Regions from separate parts of the Parabacteroides provencensis genome, predicted to be linked through region 3. Evidence: riboswitches for the same ligand, from Rfam matches in the RefSeq annotation. Region 3 holds a riboswitch; each other region holds the start of a gene.
What was found. A riboswitch is a leader RNA that binds a small molecule or an ion and turns the genes downstream of it on or off. The one in region 3 is predicted to bind thiamine pyrophosphate.
Positions count from the first base shown of each region.

Region 1: it holds a riboswitch for thiamine pyrophosphate, as region 3 does, so the genes downstream of both, thiD (bifunctional hydroxymethylpyrimidine kinase/phosphomethylpyrimidine kinase) here and CTY47_RS09195 (TonB-dependent receptor) in region 3, are expected to answer to the same signal.
Region 2: it holds a riboswitch for thiamine pyrophosphate, as region 3 does, so the genes downstream of both, CTY47_RS13885 (sulfide-dependent adenosine diphosphate thiazole synthase) here and CTY47_RS09195 (TonB-dependent receptor) in region 3, are expected to answer to the same signal.

Region 1 covers NZ_LT960492.1:107,011-112,949, forward strand. The annotation lists gene CTY47_RS15190 (patatin-like phospholipase family protein) at 1-223, shown strand, start outside; gene thiC (phosphomethylpyrimidine synthase ThiC) at 287-1,990, opposite strand; gene CTY47_RS15200 (thiamine phosphate synthase) at 2,001-2,678, opposite strand; gene CTY47_RS15205 (thiamine phosphate synthase) at 2,660-3,277, opposite strand; gene thiD (bifunctional hydroxymethylpyrimidine kinase/phosphomethylpyrimidine kinase) at 3,274-4,119, opposite strand; TPP riboswitch at 4,140-4,234, opposite strand; gene CTY47_RS15215 (BamA/TamA family outer membrane protein) at 4,298-5,590, opposite strand; gene CTY47_RS15220 (sodium ion-translocating decarboxylase subunit beta) at 5,716-5,939, opposite strand, start outside.
Region 2 covers NZ_LT960491.1:131,088-137,026, forward strand. The annotation lists gene CTY47_RS13880 (alpha-amylase family protein) at 1-2,170, opposite strand, end outside; gene CTY47_RS13885 (sulfide-dependent adenosine diphosphate thiazole synthase) at 2,312-3,082, opposite strand; TPP riboswitch at 3,145-3,242, opposite strand; gene CTY47_RS13890 (4Fe-4S dicluster domain-containing protein) at 3,377-3,610, shown strand; gene CTY47_RS13895 (3-methyl-2-oxobutanoate dehydrogenase subunit VorB) at 3,628-4,713, shown strand; gene CTY47_RS17135 (hypothetical protein) at 4,727-4,897, shown strand; gene CTY47_RS13900 (thiamine pyrophosphate-dependent enzyme) at 4,958-5,722, shown strand; gene CTY47_RS13905 (2-oxoacid:acceptor oxidoreductase family protein) at 5,730-5,939, shown strand, end outside.
Region 3 covers NZ_LT960489.1:529,154-535,092, forward strand. The annotation lists gene nusA (transcription termination factor NusA) at 1-618, opposite strand, end outside; gene rimP (ribosome assembly cofactor RimP) at 622-1,089, opposite strand; TPP riboswitch at 1,236-1,347, shown strand; gene CTY47_RS09195 (TonB-dependent receptor) at 1,394-3,613, shown strand; gene pnuC (nicotinamide riboside transporter PnuC) at 3,622-4,254, shown strand; gene CTY47_RS09205 (thiamine diphosphokinase) at 4,238-4,873, shown strand; gene CTY47_RS09210 (hypothetical protein) at 4,970-5,314, opposite strand; gene CTY47_RS09215 (DUF3868 domain-containing protein) at 5,399-5,939, opposite strand, start outside.

The sequences.
Region 1 (5,939 bases), on a different contig from region 3:
TCGTAAATATCCGGCAATAAGGGAACAGCTGAAGTTACGTTATCGTAGTTATAATAATGTTTTAGATTATATCGATCAATTAGAAGCGGAAGATAAGGCTATTGTTATTCGTCCTCAAAACCCAATCACTGTTGGACGTACGGAACGGGACGTTAAGAAACTGTCTGAATTATATGATGAAGGATACGAATGCGGGCGCATGATAAAAAGAGGTGACTTTTGAAATCAATATTTTTGTCTTGATATTTCAAAAGTCACCTCTTCTAAAGGACAACAAATCTAAAGATTAATCCTTGCATTTGCTATGTACATCCTTGCTAATCCTCATAGCACAGAAATTAGGACCACACATCGTACAATACTCTCCATCAGTTACAGCACTTTCTTTATAGTACTGCAATGCACGCTCCGGATCAAGGGCCAGATTGAACTGGTCTTTCCAACGGAAATCGAAACGGGCTTTACTTAAAGCATTGTCACGCACTTGTGCGCCAGGATGTCCCTTTGCCAGATCAGCTGCATGTGCAGCAATTTTATATGCAATAACACCGTTGCGCACATCTTCTTTATTTGGCAATCCCAGATGCTCTTTAGGAGTAACATAACAAATCATAGCTGTGCCGTGCCAAGCAATCTGTGCACCACCGATGGCAGAAGTTATATGATCGTAACCTGGAGCGATATCGGTCGTTAAAGGGCCTAGTGTGTAAAAAGGTGCACCATGACAGGCATATTGTTGCTCTTTCATATTTTCGTGTATTTTATTCATCGGCACATGTCCCGGTCCTTCAATAATAACTTGCACGAATTGATCCCAGGCTACTTGTGTCAATTCTCCCATTGTATGCAATTCGGCAAATTGAGCAGCGTCGTTGGCATCGTAAATAGAGCCAGGCCGTAAACCGTCTCCTATAGATACGGCAACGTCATAAGCTTTTAATATTTCGCATATCTCAGAGAAATGAGTGTAAAGAAAATTCTCTTCATTATGAATTTGCATCCATTTAGCCATAATAGAACCGCCTCGTGAAACAATTCCGGTCAGACGCGTCTGCGTCAATTCTATGTGTTTTTTTAATAAGCCTGCATGAATTGTAAAATAGTCTACACCTTGTTCTGCCTGTTCTATTAAAGTGTCGCGGTAAATTTCCCAGGTCAGATTTTCTACACATCCGTTTACTTTTTCTAATGCCTGGTAAATAGGCACGGTTCCCATTGGTACCGGACAGTTTCGAATAATCCATTCACGTGTTTCATGGATGTTGTCTCCGGTGGAAAGATCCATCAAAGTATCGCCACCCCATTTGCAGCTCCAGACAGCTTTCTCTATCTCTTCATCTATACCGGATGAAAGAGCCGAATTGCCGATATTTGTATTGATTTTGACAAGAAATTTTTTACCAATAATCATTGGTTCTGCTTCCGGGTGATTAATATTGGCCGGAATAATGGCACGTCCGGCTGCTATTTCTTTACGAACAAAATCCGGTGTTATATATGATTTCAGTCCCAATGCTTCAATCTGTTGGTTTTCGCGAATGGCAACATATTCCATTTCCGGTGTTATGATGCGTCGTTTGGCATAATACATCTGAGTGATATTTTTCCCTTCTTTGGCTCGATAGGGCAAATGGCGCTTGGGAAAACGGATTGAGTCGAGTGTTTGGTTTGCCAATCTTTCACGGCCATATTCTGAGGTAAGCTCACTTAACTGGATTAAGTCACGGCGACGTTCATACCAGTCTTCACGAATACGGGGAAGACCGGCATTAATATCAATTGATATTTTGGAATCCGAATAAGGACCGCTCGTGTCATAAACAATCACCGGATTATTCTTCTTGCATATCTTTTCGCCGTTATCGTCTATCGTCACGGTATCTAACAGCTTGATTTTACGCATACCTACCTTAATTTTATTAATCTCTCCCGGAATATATATTTTCTCAGAAGAAGGATAAGATACACGCATGTTTTTCTTTGTTGCCATATATTTAAGTTTAATATTTATCTCCGCAATATTTTTTTATCTCAGATAAGAATTTCCGGGTCGATTCTATAGGATCCGGAGCATTAACAATAGATCCTGATACGGCAATTCCATTAACACCTGCATCAAATAAAGGAGCAACATCTTCCAAACGGATACCGCCTACAGCGACAATAGGAATCATACATCCGGATTCTCTGCACTCATTTATTATTTTACGATACCCTTCCAGACCTAAAATAGGACTTAATTTCTTTTTCGTTTCTGTATAACGATAAGGCCCCAATCCTATATATGAAGCCCCTTCTTTATCTGCATACAATATATCTTCCAAAGTATTGGCGGTAGCGCCTATATGAGAAATAAGGCTCCAATGACGGCTATCTAAAATTTGCCGGGCTTCAGATAAAGGCATATCCTGTTTACCCAAATGAATAGCCCTGGCATGACTTTCCATAGCCATCTCCAGATTATCATTCATACAAAAGATATATTCGGGATCCGATATTTTAAGTTGGGAAATTGCCCGGGCAATTTCTATGTCAAATTTATCTTTCATACGGAGTTGCAACCAAGTTCCTCCGCCTTCATAAAACATTTTAGCCTGATCCAATTCTGTATATTTGCCGGAACAATTTGTAATGAGCATCAGACGGTTTGTATTTTTTATCAATGAATAGCCAGACATAATTCTAATGATTTGAATCGTTTTATAATATTATTTACTTCTTTTTCAGAAGGAGATTGGCCCCATAATGCTCCTAATACTGCTACGCCTCCGAAAACTATATCTTTGAGCTGCGGTATAGTGGAAATGTCAATGCCTCCCAGTGCAATTACTTTCTCATTAATCAGACCTGTTTTTGATGCTTGCCATAGTATGTCTAAAGGAAAGCCTTTTCCGTAACCTTGCTTGGATATACTTTGAAAAATAGGGCTGAGAAACCGGTAATCAAATTTTGCATTCTCTGATATTTCCTGCAAACTATGGCATGAACAACTTATGCTTCCCGAAAATCCGTTGGGAATAGTATTGTTTCTTCTATTTAGATGGATTCCTTTAAAATGATAAGGATTACCGTTTGCAACCAGTCCAAATTGATCGTGTAAAACAATACGTGAGTAATATTGAGAAGGTATTTCCAAGATCAACTTCTCTAATGCAGATCGGCTACAATCCGGTTTCCGGAGATGCAAACATCCCATTCCTTCCCTAAACAGATTGGAAAGGATTTCTCCTTCGCCACGGAAGAAATATGGTGTTGTTATAACAATCAATTTTTTCATCCGTGTAATTTTATTTTCTGTAAAGGCACCGGAGAAAAGAAGTGATTCATTGCACCATGCCCATTACCGACACAGACATCAGCTCCTTCTGATAAAGCGTTCGTAATGTATATTTTTGCCATACGTACAGATTCCTGTAAATTATTGCCAAGAGCTAAATATGCAGCTATGGCCGATGACAAGGTACAACCGGTACCATGTGTATTATTCGTATGAACTGTTTGAACTTCAAGATGTATTGGAGCCAAATCCGGCATGATAAGGATATCCTTTGTCGTTATACCGGCCAGATGTCCGCCTTTTATAAGAACCGAGCGACATCCCATCTCTTGTAAACAACGGGCAGCTTTTTCCATATCCTTTTCATCTTTAATATTGATACCGGATAAATATGCTGCTTCATCAACATTGGGAGTAACCAAGGCTACGTTAGGAAATAATTCATCGATAAGTACATGTATTGCATTATCTTCCAAAAGCTTCTTTCCGCTTGTTGAAATCATAACAGGATCTAATATTGTATAAGCGGGAGCAAAGATTTTTATTGATTCTGCAACAATATGGATGGCTTCTTTATTATGAAGCATACCTATTTTGACAGCATCTATTGTGAAGTCCAGAAAAACGGCATCTATCTGTTTTTTCAATAAATCGGGAGTAACGGCTTGTATTCCGTAAACAGTTTGTGTATTTTGTGCTGTTATTGCAGTGATAACCGATATTCCAAATACACCCAATGCAGAAAATGTTTTCAAATCTGCTTGTATTCCTGCTCCACCACCACTATCGGATCCTGCGATAGTTAGTGCTGTTGGATAACGAAAAATATTGTTTCTATCCATTTTTCTTATCAAAAAGGAGGGAAAAAGCCTCTGTGCTTTCCTACGACGGCATTACCCGTATCAGGTTCGAGGGTATGATCTCAGCCCATACAGTTTGGCACCCCTTTATGTAATACAAAGGTATAAAGATTAAAGAATATTACAAAAAAGAAGTGTTAAATTTAAGAAAGTGTCCTTTTTAGAACGCTTCTGTCATATTCATATAAACGGCCATGCCTTTTTGGTTCGGATCTTTACCTACATCCAGCCGGAAATTCTTCCCCGGTTGCATCTGTATACGAAGACCAACTCCGTAATTAAATTTCCATTTACTCCAATCTACAACAGGAGCATTTCCTATAGTACCTGTTCCTATCCATCCCACGAAACCGCATTTTGCCCAAAAGTTTCCGCTTTTGTATTTTTCTATACTACCGAACATGTGACGATATTCAAGTATGGCATAAGCCATTGTCTTATCACGGTATTTCCCCCAGTAATAACCACGTAAATCAAAAGGAGAACCGAATGACGGCAACTCGGTAAACGGAACATCACCCACACTTATCAATGAGCGTGCAACCCATGCTAAAGTACTTCGGGGACGAAAAACCTGCTGGAATTGACGATATTCCAAATCAAACATTCCGTAATTGTATGCACCTCCGAAATATTTGCTGTATACCCTGGCTATACCACTAAGTAACATGCCGGAACTAGGGGTTGCAACATCATTCCGGGTATCATATTGTATTAAACCGCCAAGACCTATGTTAACATATTTCAGTTTGAATTTCTGAAAATAAGGATCCGCCTGCATAACCGGATTAATGTCTGTAGATTTCGTATAATTGATATCAAATAAAGCACCTGTATATAAATGGGGTTTGATTTCCCATACAAAGCGGGGATAAAGCTGGAAATAGCTTTTATGGAACTTGGTGGTAGAATCGCTTTTTTCAGTGTGTTCTATGTTTTCATAACCTTTGCCAAAGTAATGGGACGGCTCATTTCTATATCCGTAACTAATATAAATACGGAACTTATTCTCATTAAAAAATAGAGTACCTGCACCGGCAAACACCATTGTCCCGTTTAATGTAATATTGAATCCGGCCGGAATAAAAGAACGTTGTGAAATTGTATCATTCTTATTTAATCTGAAGCTTGCCAATACAGCTCCACCTACACCTAATGACGCTTCAGGTGTATATGACGGGCCGCCAAGTATAGACCACCAGATATTTTTCTTTGCACGTATGGAATCTTTACGCAACTGTTTATAGTAACGGTTACGTTGCTTCTCATTCATTGGCTTACCATCTATCATAAGAGGTTCAGGTGACGGAGGGGCAATGATTGTGTCTTGTGAGGTTGCTGAAATATTGCTGACGGAAGATTGAGACGAATTTATCCCCTGTTGCGCATATAACGATTGCAAAGATATCATCCCGATTATTCCTGCAAAAATGAGAAATCCTTTGTAAAACATTTACTGTCTTTTTATTTTGAGCTGCAAAAATACAAAATCGGAATGATATCTTTATTAGTTTAAATATTTAATAACAAAGTGGGGATACAGAACTTCGTTATTATCCCATACCTGTATATAATAATTTACAGATATGGAATAATTGTAACATATATACCTGTAATTATAGCAGAGGTTATAACCCCGGATATATTAGCTCCTAGCGCATCTCCTAAAATAAATGAATCCGGATTTTCCTTACTTACCAGTTTTTGTGCCACCTTTGCAGTTGTTGGTACACAGCTTACTGCTGCAATTCCTATAACAGGATTGTAGTTACCCCGTTTGATAATGTACATGATGTAGCCTC
Region 2 (5,939 bases), on a different contig from region 3:
TATCCAGGAATAAACGTCCGGCAGCAGGTATAACAACCTTACCATCTTTTTCACGTATCGGGATTCGTTTACCTATAACATCCGACAAGCGGATTTTACGTTTGTCTATATCCAACACCACTTCTCCACTTCCCGACATATGCCAATACACAATACATGTTTTACCATGTTTCTCAAAAACAAATGCCCGGATAGGAAGCTCCGCATCTGTAGTTATTTGTTTATAAGGATATAAGTCATACCGCCCGCCCTTATCCTTTAATAAGATATATTCCTGATCAAGATTTTTCAGCATTTCTTTCTGCGCTTCGGTAAAAACTCCCTTCAACTTGGCCTCCTCCCACCAGCGAATAACTTGGAGGTTATCATCCGTACGAGGATGTTTCCGCAGATCATCCAGGTTACCAACCAATGAAATAGGACTATTCCATGCAACCGCATGGCTACATATATATTCATACATATCAGGCTGCATGCCGATTGTTTTCTCCGAAGGAGCAAGATAATTTACCCAACCAAAATTGACCGATGTAAAATCTTTTGCTATCTGACGTGCCGCACGCGTTGTATATTTCTTCATTGCAGGACGAATACGTTCCGGCGGAAAAATATCGAAAGCATTTCCACGGCTCAAAATATGCCATCCGTAATGCGACTTCAAAGCGCCTTCAGCATATAATGGTTTTGGATTTAATTCATTATAAACAGCCAATTGGGAGCGGGATACATTATACCAATAAGGCATAGGAACATCTTCGGCGCCATCAAAATAGACAAAGCGGAAACCGGCACCTTCATATATCTGCCCTAACCTTTCAGCTATTTCTTTTTGTAAACCGGTGTTCTGATCTACACGGACAAATAAAGGCCAGTCGTCTACATCCAACAGCCCGAATCTTTCGCCTTTATCATAAACACGGGGAACAGAGCCGCCTACACCGCGCGTACAACCGGTTAACTGATATGGAGGAGTGGTAGTAAAGCCTGTATACAATATCAACTCCTTTCCTATCTGAAGCAATGTACGGTTCTTTTCCATTTGTATTCCTTCCGGATTCTCTTCTATATAAAGAACTGTAGAAGTAGAATCGGCCGGACGCGCCAAAGTAAAATTACGCACATGGTTAAAGCGCGTATCCGGATTATCCCCCATTAAATAAGGATCATCCCGTCCAACCTTTGAGTAATGCAAATGCAAACCCGGGATCATTCCGGCTTTATATATCTTGTCTGTTATTTCTTTCAGGTCTTTCATTCCGTTCGGATATTCCTTGCGCCAGGGATAGTGGCCGCAAGATTTCGCAAAGTCTACATAATAAATAACAATGGTTTTAAAACCGCCTTTTTTCGCGAAAGAGATATGTTCATCTATATTTTCAGTCGTCACATTTCGCAATTCATAATAAGAATAAGGATATTCCTGGCGAAGCCGGCTTTCAACACCCAACGGCATATTGTAATCGCGCTCCAACCGGTCAATACATGGCAACAACCGGTCTTTTGACGTGGTTATCAATGCAGCACCAGCTCCAAACAATTTCACCTGATAGTCAAGGCCTGCATATAAGTTAATTGCATTTTTTTGTTGAAAAGCATCAATACGGGTACACGGAGAAGTTGCAAGAAGGTTCACAGCCACGTCTCCATCCCATACAACATTTAGCCATTCACCGAAATTTTCACGTTTACGAACAGGCAATTGCATAAGAGTAAATTCATCGATCTCTGTTTTGCGTTTTACTCCAAAATCTTCAATACGGTAATCAATCTTGTCGAGAGTAAAATGGATATAGTCATCCGTAATATGCATCGGTATATAAGCAATATCATATGTATCTTCAAATTCAACCCGCAAGGTATCTCCAATCCGTTCTACTTTGTTTGAAGGAAAAGTGCGGGGCTTGGCCGGAAACATAAGGAAGTTCTCATTATCATAAGGCCTATATTGAGTTATAGCACAAACCGGGAGTTCCGACTGAGTATCCAGACATTCCTGGCCGCTGGATTTATGTATCAAACTACGTGCCTTGCCATCCGAACTGATGACCAGACGCATCTGACTGTTTTCAATAACAATATCCGAAGACTTACCGGTTATCGCATTTGTGGTAACCGAATAAAAAAGAAGGCATAAAATAGCCGGAAAAAGATTCATTAGTCGACTCTTCATAATAGTGGTTTTAAACATATTCCTAATCTGGACGCCGGTTTTTTAACCGGACGAGACAAATATAAATATAAAATTGGCTTTAGCCAAACATTATATGAATGCAGCTAAAGCCAATATATCATTAAATAAAATTACCTCCGGTTATTTACCCAGCTTGTCGCAAATCAGTTCGGCAGCTTTTTTACCACTCATTAACATACCTCCGAAAATAGGCCCCATACGGAAACTGCCACTTACACCGTTAGCAGCCATACCTGAGACAAACAATCCGGGATAAATCTCTTTCGTATTTTCTACAGTAGTAGACTCGCCTAATTCCACATTCAAAGAACGTTCTCCTATCACACCTCCGGTAGGTGTATTCAATTTAATATCATTCTTACGGGCGACTGTGCGGGCAACTTCACAATCGTGTCCCGTACCTTCCAAAACAGCTTTTGCCATAATAGTCAATGGATCGACATGCATTCCTTCACGGATTACCGGAGCCCAGTTTACCACCACGCCTGCTACGACATCGTTATGGAATACGACGTCTTCTACCGAATAACAATTAAAAATTGTGGCCCCTGCTTTAGTAGCCTGATAAATCAGTGCAGAAGTGGTATGAACAGAATCCATAATATAAGTACCATTACCCGCAGCATGATAAGACACGCCCAATTCTTTAACAATAGGCATAGCTTCTTCCTGTACTACAATATCATTAAACATCATAGCACCACCCCACATACCTCCTCCGGGAGCTAATTTACGGTCAAAAAGCGCTACCTTCTTTCCGGCTTTTGCCAAATAATAAGCAGCAACAATACCGGATGGGCCTCCACCTACGATAGCTACGTCTACTGATAAATTACTCTTTAACTTTGCAAAATAGGAATCAATAATTCCTGTTGAAACAATCTGTTCCATTACCAATTATAATTTAGAGTTAAAAACATCAGAAAGCACATAGAGGTAAACGCTTTCTTTTATTCAATCATTCTACCTTCTTCCCTTCGGCGGCATTACCCGGATCAGGTTCAATGGGTATAATCTCAGCCTGTATATTAAGGCACCCCTATGATAAGTCGTTGCAAATATAGTACATTTTTCCACTCTTCTGACAGGATATGGTTACTAATTACAGCGAAAAGGAAACACTTTTCAAAGTTTTTGCTAACTTTGGCGACTTGAATGAAACAATAGATTTTAAACAGAATAATTATGGCGAAGATAAAAGGAGCTGTTGTTGTAAACACGGAACGCTGCAAAGGCTGCAACCTTTGCGTTGTAGCCTGCCCATCAGATGTACTGGAACTACATCCCAGGGAAGTTAACAACAAGGGGTACCATTATGTGTACATGAAAAATCCGGATGCATGCATAGGATGTGCTAGTTGTGGTTGGGTTTGTCCGGACGGTTGTTTAACCATCTACAAAAAGAAAATCGATAATTGAAAGTTGAAAATAAAGATATGGCAGAAGATATAAAATTAATGAAGGGTAATGAAGCTATCGCACACGCTGCAATCCGCTATGGTGTAGATGGATATTTCGGTTACCCGATCACTCCTCAGTCCGAGATTTTGGAAACCCTTATGGCTGAAATGCCGTGGGAAACTACAGGAATGGTAGTTTTGCAAGCAGAAAGTGAAGTGGCTGCTATCAATATGGTGTATGGTGGAGCCGGAACAGGAAAAAAGGTAATGACCTCGTCTTCCAGTCCGGGGATAAGTCTGAAGCAAGAAGGTATATCTTATATAGCAGGAGCAGAACTTCCCTGTCTGATTGTAAACGTAATGCGTGGAGGTCCAGGACTGGGAACAATCCAGCCCAGTCAGGCCGACTATTTCCAAACTGTAAAAGGCGGCGGACACGGCGACTACCGGTTAATAACCCTAGCTCCTTCTTCCGTACAGGAAATGGCAGACTTTGTTGGTTTAGGCTTTGATCTTGCGTTCAAATATTCTAATCCTGCTATCATCTTAGCTGACGGTATCATTGGCCAGATGATGGAAAAAGTGGTTATGCCTCCATTCCATAAACGCAGAACCGAAGAAGAAATTATTGCAGAATGTCCTTGGGCTGTACAGGGCAAAACGACCAATCGCAAGTCTAATGTTATCACTTCCCTTGAGCTGGATCCGGCAAAAATGGAAGAGAATAATATCCGCTTTCAGGCTAAATATAAAAAAATCGAAGAAAACGAAGTTCGTTATGAAGAGTTCTTTTGTGACGACGCAGAGTATTTGCTAATCGCTTTCGGTTCTTCAGCACGTATTTGCCAGAAAGTAGTAGAGAATGCCCGTGCAGAAGGCATTAAACTGGGTTTATTACGTCCTATCACTTTGTGGCCGTTCCCTACAAAAATAATTGCAAAATATGCTGATCAGGTAAAAGGCATGCTTTCTGTTGAGTTAAATGCCGGACAAATGGTAGAAGATGTTCGCCTGGCTGTAAACGGTAAAGTAAAAGTCGAGCATTTCGGACGTTTAGGAGGTATCGTATTTACTCCGGATGAAGTATTGGATGCATTGAAGACGTTGATAATTGAGAATTAAAAATTATCAATTTATGAAACGTGGAAGTAAAATAGACGAAATACTGACATTGCTTTTTATGCTATTGGCTATTGCTGCCGTAATATGTTATTTTGCGGTTAGCGACCGCAGTGTATTCTTGTATTGTGGCGGAGCTGCTATTGTACTGAGATTAGCACAATACGTAGTAAGGTTTATTAATTAATAATATGCTGGTCTTTAGAGTAAATCCATTAGCATATTAACAAATTGAAAAATTATTCATATGGAACTCAACGAAATAATTAAACCGGAAAATCTGGTATATGAAAAACCCAGATTAATGAATGAAAATTCCATGCACTACTGCCCCGGTTGCAGCCACGGTGTTATACATAAGCTTATTGCCGAAGTAATTGCCGACATGGATATGGAAGAAAAAACAATAGGTGTCTCCCCCGTAGGATGTGCCGTATTTGCTTATAATTATCTCGATATAGATTGGCTTGAAGCAGCTCATGGACGTGCACCGGCAATTGCCACTGCCGTAAAAAGGCTAAATCCCGAAAAAATGGTATTTACTTATCAGGGAGACGGTGACCTGGCTGCTATTGGTACAGCAGAAACTATCCATGCAGCCAATCGCGGAGAAAATATCGTGATCGTTTTCGTAAACAATGCTATTTACGGTATGACCGGAGGACAAATGGCTCCTACCACGTTGGAAGGCATGCCTACATCTACCTGTCCGTACGGACGTAATATTGCCTTAAACGGCTATCCTCTTAAAATAAGTAATTTACTTGCAGAATTGGAAGGAACTTGCCTGGTAACCCGTCAGAGCGTACAAACTCCGGCAGCTGTAAAGAAAGCAAAGAAAATGTTGCGTAAAGCATTTGAAAATTCAATGTCCGGTAAAGGAACCTCGGTTGTTGAATTTGTTTCTACCTGTTCGTCCGGATGGAAAATGACACCGGAAAAAGCAAACAAATGGATGGAAGAGAACATGTTCCCCTTCTATCCGTTAGGTGACTTAAAAAATGTTGAATAATAGTAAGATGAAACAAGAAATAATTATAGCAGGTTTCGGAGGCCAAGGTGTTTTATCAATGGGTAAAATATTGGCTTACTCCGGGTTGATGGAAGGAAAAGAGGTAAGTTGGATGCCCTCTTACGGTCCCGAACAACGTGGCGGTACGGCCAACGTGACAGTAATTTTAAGTGATGACCGTATAAGTTCTCCTGTTCTGAACGAATATGATATTGCT
Region 3 (5,939 bases):
ACGCGAAAGTATAATTTTCGGATTATTATTATAATTATCCACTCGTTGTACAATAGCACGAACGGTTTCTCCTTTACGATAAAAATCGGTAGGAATCTGTTCCGATTTCGGGAGCAGCAACTCATTTCCCTCATCATCCAGCAACAGTATCTCTTTTTTCCATACCTGATATACATCAGCCGCAATAATAGATCCGATTCTGTCTTTATATTTCGCGTATAAACTATCTTTTTGCAATTCAAGTATTTTAGAAGCCAAAGTCTGACGCAGGTTCAGGATAGCACGACGGCCAAAATCTGCAAAATGTACTTCATCCGTTACTTCTTCACCCACTTCACAGTCGGCATCAATCTTACGGGCCTCGGTCAAAGTAAGTTGCAGGTTAGAGTCTTCCAATTCATCATCTGCTACCACCGTACGGTTTCTCCAAATTTCAAAGTCTCCTTTTTCGGGGTTGATAATTACATCATAATTTTCATCAGTGCCAAACATCTTAGCTATAACGTTTCGGAAAGAGTCTTCCAATACGCTAATCATTGTCTCCTTATCTATATTTTTCAACTCCTTGAACTCCGCAAGGGTGTCAATCATACTGATTGTTTCCTCTTTTCTGGCCATAATTTACTTGAATCTTATTAAGTATTTTGTATATTTTATTTCATCAAATGTATACGACTGATCTTCCTGCACAGTTACTTTTCGCTTTGCACCTTCCGGTTTGATCTGCTTTTCAACGGTAACAACCACACCGGTTTCATCCGCCGATTTCAGCACACCAGCCAACTTGACTCCGTTTTTAAGCAACATTTCCACTTCATTGCCAATATTCTTAACATATTGGCGAAGAACCTTAAATGCAGAGGTGATACCCGCCGATCCAACTTCCAGTTCATAGTCTTCCACATCCCGGTCCAGATGTTCTTCCAGATAACGGCTCAATTCTGCACAGTCGTCAATACAAACACCCTCATCATTATCAATCTCGACAATAATAAGATTTCCCGGTTTAATAACTATATCCACTAAAAAATTGTCTGAAGAGGCTAATTTTTCCTCGACCAACTGGCTTACTACACTTTTTTCAATCATATACAAACAGTTGAGAACAAAAGGAGGGGACTACCCGCCCCCTCCTCATCTTCGCTTAATCGCTTGCAAATATACAAATTGTCAACGACTTTACAAAGAAATATGTATTTTTTGTGCAAATACTCTTTTTCATTATCTTTGCCGCCGAATACAAGGGGGTGCTTGTACCGATTCGTTCTGATAAGGTTGCAGGCTGAGATTATACCCATAGAACCTGATACGGGTAATGCCGGCGCAGGGAAATTGAATCAATACTCACTCCTCCACTATTCAACCATTTCGTTTTAAATAAAAAGGCAAAAGGATGAAAAGTGTTTTAATCGTAATGGCCGCTTCACTGGTCATTTCTAATGTACAGGGCAAATCCCATGAAACGGTAGACTCCCTGAAAATCGCCAAAGACATATCATTGGACGAAGTTGTGATCACCGCCACTAAAGCTGTAAAAGGAACCCCCGTTGCTTACACGGATATTTCCGGAAAAGAGCTTAACAGTAAAAACGACGGACAAGGTATTCCGTATCTTATTTCCCAATCCCCGTCTGTTATTATGACTTCCGATGCTGGAACAGGCATTGGTTACTCCGGTTTCCGTATCCGGGGAACAGATGCAAACCGTATCAACATTACAGTAAACGGGGTTCCCATGAATGATCCCGAATCGCACACCTTGTTCTGGGCAAACATGGCAGACATCGCTTCTTCCGTAGAAAGTATTCAAATCCAACGCGGAGCAGGTACATCTACAAACGGTGCTGCTTCTTTTGGTGCTACGGTTGCCATGCAGACGCAAAAGCCGGCCTTACAACCATATGCTGAATATTCTATTTCAGCCGGTTCTTTCGGTACTGTAAAAAATACGGTAAAAGGCGGAACCGGGCTATTATACGACCATTTTGCTTTTGATGCCCGATATTCAAATATCCGTAGCGACGGCTACATAGACCGCGCTTTCGCCCGGATGAGTTCTTATTATGTATCGGCAGCTTTTTATGCTTCCAATACATTAATCAAATTTCAGACCTTCGGCAACAGCGAAAAAACATACCAGGCATGGAACGGTGTACCGGCAGACAAGTTGAAAACAGACCGGACTTATAATTCATGCGGCGCATACGAAGAAGACGGCGTAACCAAATTCTACGATAACCAAACAGACAATTATTGGCAGCACAATTATCAACTAATGGCAAGCCAACGTCTTAACGATTTCTGGAATATGGCACTCACTCTCCATTACACAGATGGTAGCGGCTATTACGAAGATTATAAAGCCGGAGCCAAATATGAAAAATACAAACTTCCCAATTATATTGACCCGTCTGGTAAAGAGGTTAAGAAAACTGACCTTGTCCGCCGCAAATGGTTAGATAACGATTTCTACGGTGCTGTATACAGTGCTAATTATCGCAGCGAAAGCATGCAAATAACGTTGGGTGCTGCCGCCAATAAATATGCCGGAAATCATTTTGGCCGTGTTATATGGGCAAAACAAGTTAACAGCCTTCCAAAACCGGATTACGAATACTATCGCAACACCGGAGATAAAACAGATTACAATGCATACGCAAAAGTAAATTATCTCTTCACTGACTATTTCAACGGATATGCAGACCTGCAATACCGAGGCATAGATTATACAATTAAAGGGAACGACGATAAAGCCGGAGACAATCTTTATGTCAATCGTCATTGGAACTTTTTCAACCCCAAAGTCGGATTAAATTTCAACAAAGGATTCCATAATGCATTTGCCTCTTTCTCTGTTGCCCATCGCGAACCCAACCGCGACAACTTCACCGAAGCAGGTATTAATGAACGCCCTGTTCCCGAAAGGTTGTTCGACTACGAAGCCGGATACAGCTTCACACATCCACGATTCTACCTGGGTGCCAATTTCTATTTTATGGATTACAACAACCAGCTTATTCTGACCGGAAAAATCAGCGAAATAGGAGAAGCTCTCACATCCAATATAAAAGAAAGCTACCGTATGGGAATTGAACTGACGGCCGGCATAACCATCACCAAATGGTTATTATGGAATGGAAACGTTACCTGGAGCCGGAATAAGATAAAAAACTTCATCGAAACGGTAAGTAATCTGGACAACAACTGGGATCCTGTACCCGGGCAAGAAGAAGTTCAATTTCAATTTGGTTCTACAGATATTGCTTTTTCTCCAAATGTAATAGCAAACAGTATGTTCGATTTTAACTGGAAAAACTTTTCTGCCGGTTTTAATTCGCAATATGTAAGCCGCCAGTATTTGGATAATACATCCAGCAAATCCCGCTCCATCGATCCTTATTTTATCAACAGTTTACGTGTTGGTTACATCATAAAACCCAAGTTCTTAAAAGAAATCGGGGTGGATGTAACCGTCAATAATCTATTTAATACCGAATACGAAACAAACGGAAACGTTTATTCGTCTATCGTAGATGGCAAACGCATCGATTCCGCCGCTTATTTCACACAAGCCGGTATCAATGCCATGGCACGTCTTACTTTAAAATTCTAATTAATAATATGCCAACTATCATTTGCCAACTATCATCTGTCAACTTTTTAGAGTATTTCGGCGTTATCACCGGTTTGCTTTATCTTATTCTTGAGATAAAACAACACCGGGCCATGTGGGTGGTAGGATTTCTCACGTCGCTGGTTTATGTGTTTGTATTTTTCTTCTCAAAAATATATGCTGATATGGGACTTAACATGTATTATGTCGGCATCAGTATTTACGGCTTCTGGCAATGGACCCGGAAGAAAAACAAATTTCTTCCGGAAGAAAATAAAAATTCTTCCGAAAGAATAATATACCGTCATCTGACACCTAAGCTTGCTGTGGGAGTCGGTATCGCTCTATTAGTCATTTTTGTTATGATCTGGTACATATTGAATAATTTTACAGATTCTCCGATCCCGATAGGTGATGCCTTCACCACTGCAGTCGGTATCGTAGCTACCTGGATGTTGGCACGAAGCATTATTGAACATTGGATATTCTGGATCGTGGTAAATTTCATTTCCGTTTATCTTTTTTATATACGCGGATTATATCCCACAATGTTTCTCTATATTTGTTACGCCTTGCTGGCCATTGCCGGATGGCATATGTGGAAAAAGAAAGGAATAAAAACAGATGACAGTACCTTATGATTGCATAATTGTAGCAAACGGTAGTTTTCCAACGACAGCCCGTCCTTTGGAATTATTACACCAGACTCCGATCATTATTGCCTGCGATGGTGCTGTACAGGCACTTTATAACAGAGGCCTGACTCCCACAGCCATTATAGGGGATATGGATAGTATTCCTCTTTCTCTGAGAGAACTATATGCCGACCGCATCCATATTGTAGAAAACCAGGAAATAAACGATCTTACCAAATCTGTTTTCTATGCACATGAAGCCGGATATAAACATATACTGATTTTGGGAGCTACCGGTTTACGTGAAGATCATACACTCGGTAATATTTCTCTATTACTGGAACACGCTCCATTATTCGACAGGATAGAAATGCTTTCCGATTACGGCCTATTTACTCCTTTAACGAAAACAGCAACTTTAACAAGCCGGCCCGGACAACAAATATCAATCTTCTCAATGTACCCTTGCGGAGAAATAAGTACGGAAGGATTACGCTGGCCTATCCATAACCGTAAACTTACCGCCTGGTGGCAAGGAACACTAAACGAAGCTTTAAGTGATACATTCACCATCACTTTGACAGAAACAGCACGCATAATTGTTTTTTGCGCATCCGGGGAATAAAAAAAGCTCCGAAAGCGTCTTCAACAGATCAACTTCCGGAGCAAATACACCCTCAATTTTACAACTTAGTATATAAGATTCTCACGAACCCTTATCTCATGCAGGTAATCTTACCAACTGAGATTCCTTCCATTCGGGAAATCCCTCGATTACTTTATTCATCCGGAACAACAACCGGTCGTCTGCAACCAGCTTCAAAACAGTATTAGGCGATAAAGGCAAATACATATTATCCGCCGGCAACATAGCCTTTAATAATACGACATCGTATCCGTCACGAACGACTTCCCTTTTTAGCTTAACCGGCACATCCAATGATGCCAAGTAATAAGCAGAACGTTCATAAGCACACCATTCATTGTCCTCAAGATACAAATAAACCCCATCGGAATTATCAATTTCAGATGTCAGAACCCGCTCTACTGTAGTCGAGCTTTCCATATCCCACAATTTTTTACATGCATATTAGTACTACAAATATATTTTCTTTGTCTGCCAGTTAAAGTAGGTAATTACATCAATTTTCTAGTTAAAACTATCAAATAGTGCATTATCATCCCGTTTTTTCTGCAATTCTATCAAATTAGCATCCGCTTCTTTCACACCGGCGGCTTTTGCCTGCTTCAGCAGGATTTCGGCCTCATCCAAATTACCTTGCATCAGGTTCAAAACACCACGTGAATGAATGGCTTCCGGCGAATTAGCGGCTTTTTTCAAATAGCCTTGTGCAGCATCGAAATCACCTTTTGTCAAAGCAATATTTGCAGCATTCAGATTGGCTACCGGATCATTCGGATAAATACGTACAGCTATATCAAATACTTCATTATACTCTTTACTACCGATTTCATAGCTATTAGCCACTGCAAACATTTCACTCAGGCTTAATTGCTTCGGATTCGTTTTAATCACTTCACGTCCTTCTTCCACAGTAAAGAAACGAACCGTATAATCCACTTTATAATCCGAGCGACGAAGTGAAGGATAAATATTCTGCAAGACATAGCGATAAGGAACGCCACCATCAAGTGCCATCAATTGCGCATCTTTCTTATCAGGATCGATA